DNA from 2 places in the Streptomyces sp. NPDC002884 genome. Region 1 is predicted to be linked to the other one. Evidence: riboswitches for the same ligand, from Rfam matches in the RefSeq annotation. Region 1 holds a riboswitch; the other holds the start of a gene.
What was found. Region 1 has a riboswitch for cobalamin ahead of metE (5-methyltetrahydropteroyltriglutamate--homocysteine S-methyltransferase). Riboswitches for the same ligand answer to the same signal wherever they lie in the genome.
Positions count from the first base shown of each region.

Region 2: linked by a shared signal. The riboswitch ahead of ABT070_RS17490 (ribonucleoside-diphosphate reductase subunit alpha) and the one ahead of metE (5-methyltetrahydropteroyltriglutamate--homocysteine S-methyltransferase) in region 1 are both predicted to bind cobalamin.

Region 1 covers NZ_JBEOVB010000003.1:379,571-382,771, reverse strand. Annotated here, with positions in the region: gene metE (5-methyltetrahydropteroyltriglutamate--homocysteine S-methyltransferase) at 1-1,730, opposite strand, end outside; cobalamin riboswitch at 1,896-2,132, opposite strand; partial or broken gene ABT070_RS09060 (3-hydroxyacyl-CoA dehydrogenase family protein) at 2,252-2,431, opposite strand; partial or broken gene ABT070_RS09055 (STAS domain-containing protein) at 2,521-2,926, opposite strand; gene ABT070_RS09050 (ATP-binding protein) at 3,044-3,201, shown strand, end outside.
Region 2 covers NZ_JBEOVB010000007.1:208,662-211,862, reverse strand. Annotated here, with positions in the region: gene ABT070_RS17490 (ribonucleoside-diphosphate reductase subunit alpha) at 1-1,595, opposite strand, end outside; cobalamin riboswitch at 1,720-1,855, opposite strand; gene ABT070_RS17485 (NACHT domain-containing protein) at 2,122-3,201, shown strand, end outside.

The DNA.
Region 1 (3,201 bases):
GACCAGGCGAGCATGGTGACGGGACCGGTGAGCATGCCCTTGACCGGGCGGTCGGTGAGGGACTGGGCGTACGTCGTCCAGCGCACGGTCATCGGTTCGGGGCGGGAGATGTCACCGGCCAGGATCGGCGGGCGGACGTAGCGGGTGCCGTAGGACTGCACCCAGCCGTGCTCCGTGGCCAGGTATCCGGTGAGCTGTTCGGCGAAGTACTGGACCATGTCGTTGCGTTCGGCCTCGCCGTGCACGAGGACGTCCAGGCCGGCCTTCTCCTGGAAGGAGACGACCTCCTGGATCTCGGCCTTGATGCGCTCCTCGTAGCCGCCGGTGTCGATGCGGCCGGCCCGCAGGTCGGCGCGGGCGGTGCGCAGTTCGCCGGTCTGCGGGAAGGAGCCGATGGTGGTGGTCGGCAGCAGGGGCAGGCCGAGGTGGGCGCGCTGGGCCGCGGCCCGCTCGGCGTACGGCTGGGAGCGGCGGGCGTCGGTGTCCCCGACCGCGGCGGCGCGGGCGCGGACGGCCGGGTCGTGGGTGAGGGGGGATACGGTCCGGGCGGCGAGATCGGCCCGGTTCGCGGCCAGTTCGCCCGTGATCGCGTCGGTGCCGAGGGACAGGCCCTCGGCGAGGGCGACGATCTCGGCGGTCTTCTGGCGGGCGAAGGCCAGCCAGCGCCGGGTCTGCGGCGCGATGTCCTGCTCCAGGGCCGTGTCGAGGGGCACGTGGAGCAGGGAGCAGGAGGCGGCCACGTCGACCCGGTCGGCCAGCCCGAGCAGGGTGCCGAGGGTGGCGAGGGACTTCTCCAGATCGTTGATCCACACGTTGCGGCCGTTGACGACGCCGGCGATCAGCCGCTTGCCCGGCAGACCGCCCACGGCGGCGAGGGCGTCGAGGTTGGCGGCCGCGGCGTCGGTGAAGTCCAGGGCGAGTCCGTCGACGGGAGCCTTGGCCAGGACCGGCAGGGCGTCGCCGAGCCGGTCGAAGTAGGAGGCGACCAGGAGCCGGGGCCGGTCGGTGAGCGCCCCGAGTGCACGGTAGGCGCGGGCGGCGGCGTCCAGTTCGGCCGGGGTGCGGTCCTGGACGAGGGCGGGCTCGTCCAGCTGTACCCACCCGGCGCCGGCCGCGCGCAGGTCGGCGAGGACCTCGGCGTACACCGGCAGCAGGCGGTCGAGCAGGGTGAGCGGCTCGAAGTCCGCGGGCACGCCCGGGGCGGGCTTGGCGAGCAGCAGGTAGGTGACCGGGCCGACCAGCACCGGGCGGGCGTCCAGCCCGAGGGCGAGGGCTTCCCGGAGCTCGGCGACCTGCTTGGCCGGATCGGCCGTGAAGACCGTGTCCGGGCCCAACTCGGGCACCAGATAGTGGTAGTTGGTGTCGAACCACTTCGTCATCTCGAGCGGTGCGACGTCCTGGGTGCCGCGTGCCATGGCGAAGTAGCCGTTCAGCGGGTCGGCGGCGACGGCGTCGCGGTGGCGTCCGGGGATCGCGCCGACCATGACGGTGGTGTCCAGGACGTGGTCGTAGTACGAGAAGTCGCCGGTCGGGACCTCGTCGATGCCGGCGTCGGCGAGCTGCCGCCAGTTGGCGGCGCGCAGTTCGGCGGCGGTGGTGCGGAGGGCGTCGGCGCCGACGCGGCCCTTCCAGTAGCCCTCGATGGCCTTCTTCAGTTCCCGGTTCGGGCCCTGACGGGGGTAGCCGTACACGGTGGCCCGTGCCGCCGCGGCTGCGGACTTCGCTGTCACGGAAATCTCCTTCGCGAGATATCTCCCTGGAATCCCGGGACGGGACGCGAGCGCGAAGGGGTGACGGACCGGACGGATCCGACCTCGCGCGGCACAGCGCGGTCGTCCGCCTGATATGTACGCCGACCCGCCCACGAGGTCACCGGGATCTCCGCGCACGAGTGGTTCGTGCGTGGGCAACGGGCAGGTCTTCGGACTCACGGGCACGTCTCGTCGTACGGAGTTCGTACGAGACGGGACACCTACTGACCGTCGCTTCCCAGACCCTGTTCGTGGGTCCAGTGCGTATGACGGCGGTCGTTCCCGTTCACCGCTGCGGGGCAGTCCCGGATTCCCACCGGGTTCCCTCTTGCGACGCATCCCGCCTGGCGGACGGGGCGAACCAGCTGCGCCCGCCAGCCTACGGGGCGGCTCTGCGGCGCGGCGGATCCCGCCCGGCATTCGGGTGGTGAGGTGGAACACGCGTTCGGCATGCTTGGAATACGCCGGGAGCGGGAAACGCCCCGCTCGCGCCAGGACGCTCAGCCTTGGCCGTACACGTGGAATCCCCGGCCGCTCTTGCGGCCCAGCCGCCCCGCTTCCACCATCCGTCGCAGCAGTGGGGGTGGTGCGTAGAGCGGTTCCCTGAACTCGTCGTACAGGGACTCGGCGATGGCGGCGACGGTGTCCGGGCCGATCAGGTCCGCGTGCCGCGACGCCCCTCGGCCGGCCGTTGCGGATCGACCAGAACAGCACCACGTTCGTGCCGTACCCGGTACTTCGTGTCGAGTGAGCCGACGCTGTACCGCCCTCAGGCCGGATCAGCCGTGTGACGTGATGCCGGTTCGGGGTTCAGGGCCTGCTCGGTGGTGGGGTGACAGGCGAGGAGGACGTCGACGCCGACCAGCCGCAGGACGTGCAGGACGGGCTCCTGCGCGGCGGCGATGCGCAGCCAGCCGCCGTGCGCGCCGCTCACCTGCCGGTGCGCGGCGAGGAAGACGTTGATGCCGCTTGGAGTCCATGAAGGTGACGCCGGCGAGGTCCGCCACGACCCGCAGGGGAGGCACCGCGCCGTCCTCGCACAGCAGGGCTTCGCTGAGGACGTCCTTGACGTCGTGGTCGATCTCGCCCCGCACGGTCAGGACTCGCACGCCGTCGACCACGCGATGCGCGACGGACAGGCTGCCTCGCCGGTCCGCGTTCTCGATGTCGCTCACCGTCTCCTCGACTGTGTTCGGGCCGGCCCCGGGTCCGGGCGTGCGCCGAAGATTCTGCCCCACCACCGCGGCGGCATGCACCCCGCGGCTGTGCCGAACGGCACCCCCGTGGCATGCATGGCGCGATCGCGGGTACCGGCGCACGTGAACGGGGGAGTGAGGGCGAGAAACGTGGAGGAATCCCAGTCCGGCGGTGACGGCCGTAACGGGCCGAACGGGCATCTGGTGCGCGCGGGCTTCGCCCTGGGCGCGGACGACGGCTGCATCGCGGACGC
Region 2 (3,201 bases), on a different contig from region 1:
TCGGGGGAGCCGAAGGGCAGCCGCAGCTTGAAGAAGACGTCCTGGAGGCCCATCGCGCCCAGGCCGACCGGCCGCCAGCGGGCGTTGGAGCGGCCCGCCTGCTCGGTCGGGTAGAAGTTGATGTCGACGACCCGGTCGAGGAAGGTGACGGCCGTGCGGACGGTCTCGTCCAGCCGCTCCCAGTCGATCGTGCCGGCCGTCGTGTCGACGAACGCGCCCAGGTTCACCGAACCCAGGTTGCAGACCGCCGTCTCGCCGTCGTCCGTGACCTCCAGGATCTCGGTGCACAGGTTGGAGGAGTGCACGACGTGGCCCGGCTCGGCCGTCTGGTTGGCGGTGCGGTTGGCCGCGTCCTTGAAGGTCATCCAGCCGTTGCCGGTCTGCGCGAGGGTGCGCATCATGCGGCCGTAGAGATCACGGGCCGGGATGGTCTTCTTCGCGAGGCCCGCCTCCTCGGCCTTGCGGTAGGCCGCGTCGAACTCCTCGCCCCACAGGTCGACGAGCTCGGGCACGTCGGCGGGGGAGAACAGCGACCACGGGGCGTCGGCGTTGACCCGGCGCATGAACTCGTCCGGGATCCAGTGCGCGAGGTTCAGGTTGTGCGTCCGGCGGGCGTCCTCACCGGTGTTGTCCCGCAGCTCCAGGAACTCCTCGATGTCGGAGTGCCAGGTCTCCAGGTAGACCGCCGCCGCGCCCTTGCGCCGGCCGCCCTGGTTCACCGCGGCGACCGAGGCGTCGAGCGTCTTCAGGAACGGCACGATGCCGTTGGAGTGCCCGTTGGTGCCGCGGATCAGCGAACCGCGGCTGCGGATGCGGGAGTACGACAGTCCGATGCCGCCGGCGTGCTTCGACAGCCTGGCCACCTGGTGGTAGCGGTCGTAGATGGAGTCCAGCTCGTCCAGCGGGGAGTCGAGGAGGTAGCAGGACGACATCTGGGGGTGCCGGGTACCGGAGTTGAAGAGCGTGGGGGAGGACGGGAGGTAGTCCAGGCGGCTCATCAGCCCGTAGAGCGCGGCGACCTCGTCCACGGAACGCGCCGTGTCGTCCTCGGCGAGGCCGGAGGCGACGCGCAGCAGGAAGTGCTGCGGTGTCTCGACGACCTTGCGGGTGATCGGGTGCCGCAGGAGGTAGCGGCTGTGCAGGGTGCGGAGCCCGAAGTAGCCGAAGCGGTCGTCGCCCGCCTCGTCGATCAGGGCGTCGAGGCGGACCGCGTGGACGCGCACGAACTCGGCGGTGCGGTCGGCGATCAGGCCCTCGCGGTGGCCGACGGCGACCGATCCGGTGAACGAGGTGACGCCCTGGGAGGCGGCCTCCGCGGCGATGCTGATCGTCAGCAGCCGGGCGGCCAGCTTCGAGTAGGCGGGGTCCTCGGAGATCAGGCCCGCGGCGGCCTCCGTGGCCAGCTCGCGCAGCTCCGCGGTGACCTCGGAGGCAGCCCGCGCGGACCGGCCGCGCAGGGCGGCGGCGGCGACCCGGCCGGGGTCGGCGTCGGGCAGATCGGCGGTCAGCTCGGTCAGGGTCCGCAGCAACGCGGTACCGGGACCGTCGGTCTCAGGCTCGGTGACTGAAACCGGTTCGGCTGGCGCGATGGTCACGTGGGGCTCTCCCTCGCTCGGCGGTGGGCCTTGCGCAGGGCAGGGGGCAGCACACGAGCGCGCGGGGGCGTCGCGTCCACCGGCCCACTCCACGAGACCCGGACGTCAGGGCACCCGGACCGGACGGCCGGGCGCGCTGTCGACAGGACCTCGGACTGAACAGGCGTGCGCATACGGGTATGGATGCACGCGAGTACACCGTTGCGGGACAGTTCCGGATTCGCACCGGATTCCCCTGCGGCGACAGCGAGCATGAGCATACATCTTGTGCTCACCTGTCACGCCACCCCCAGATGTTGTGTCGGGGCGGTTTCAGAGCGTCAGCTGACAGGCGATCAGGGTGGGATCGTCGCGGTGTGGCACGGGATGCCGGTTCCGCTCGGGTGTGCGGACGGAACCCGGGCGCCCGGGTTGCGGAGCGTGCCGGGAGTGCTTCCATGGAAGTAGCCGTCGGCGCCGTGCGAATCCTCCGTCCCGCGAGTCCTCCGTCCCGCGAACCGCTCCCGGAACTCGCAAGGAGAACGCCATGACGAGGGTCGTCCGCCACCCGCCCGGCAAGGAGCGACCGCGCGACGCGCCGATGGCCACGCTGGCCCTGCGACGGGCGGGACACCGCGTCGGACACGGGTGCGTGGGCCGCTGGCATTCCCTGACGATCCGTCTGGAGGCCCGCCGCGGCGCCACCCGCCCCCGGAAGTGGCGCCGATGGGTCTCCTACGCCAACGTCACCAGGGTCATCTGGCTGGTCGCCGTGCTGGCGCTGCTCGCCTGGGTCGGGGAAGGCCTGTTCATCCTCGTCACGCAGGACACGACCGGCTTCGAGCAGTGGCGGCAGGGCAACGAGGGGTTCGACACCGTCTTCAAGTTCGTCGGCCCGATCCTCGCCGCCTCGATCGCCGCCGCGCTCTTCCTGTTCTGGTGGTACCGCTGGACCAAACGGCGCTACCTCACCAAGGCACTGCGGGATCCGCGCCGCCTGGTGCCCACCGCCGGATACGACACCGCCGAGATCGTGGGCCGCGAGGACATCGCCCAGGTCATCGCCGAGCGACTGCGGGAGCGCGACACCCGGCGGCCGTATCTGCTCGTCGGCGGCGTCGGAGCCGGGAAGACCGCCGTCCTCGTACGGCTCACCGAACTCCTGGCCCGCCAGAACGCCGTACCGGTGCCGGTCAGACTGCGGGACGCGGCGGACGGCGCCGACCTGAACTTCGAACGCCTGGCGAGGCAGCGCTTCGCCCAGGAGGCGCCCAAGGGCGTTCTCGCGCGCAGCAAGACCGACCGGGTGTGGCAACAGCTCCTCGCCGACGACAAGCCGGTGGTCCTCGCCGACGGCCTGGAGGAGGCCCTCCTCGACGACGGCCGGCAGCAGAACCGGGACAACGTCATCCGCCGGGCCATCGAGCGCGCCCGCGAGGAGAAGCTGCCCCTGGTCATCGCCTCCCGGCCGCACAGCCCGCTGGAGACCACCTCCGCCGCGATCGTGGTGCTGGAACCGCTCAGCGAGGAGGAGGCGCTGCGCTTCGTCGAGGCGGACGTCCCGGAGACCGACGAGCGCCGGGTGGACTGGATCGTGGAGACGGCGGAGGTGACCGAGTCGCCGATC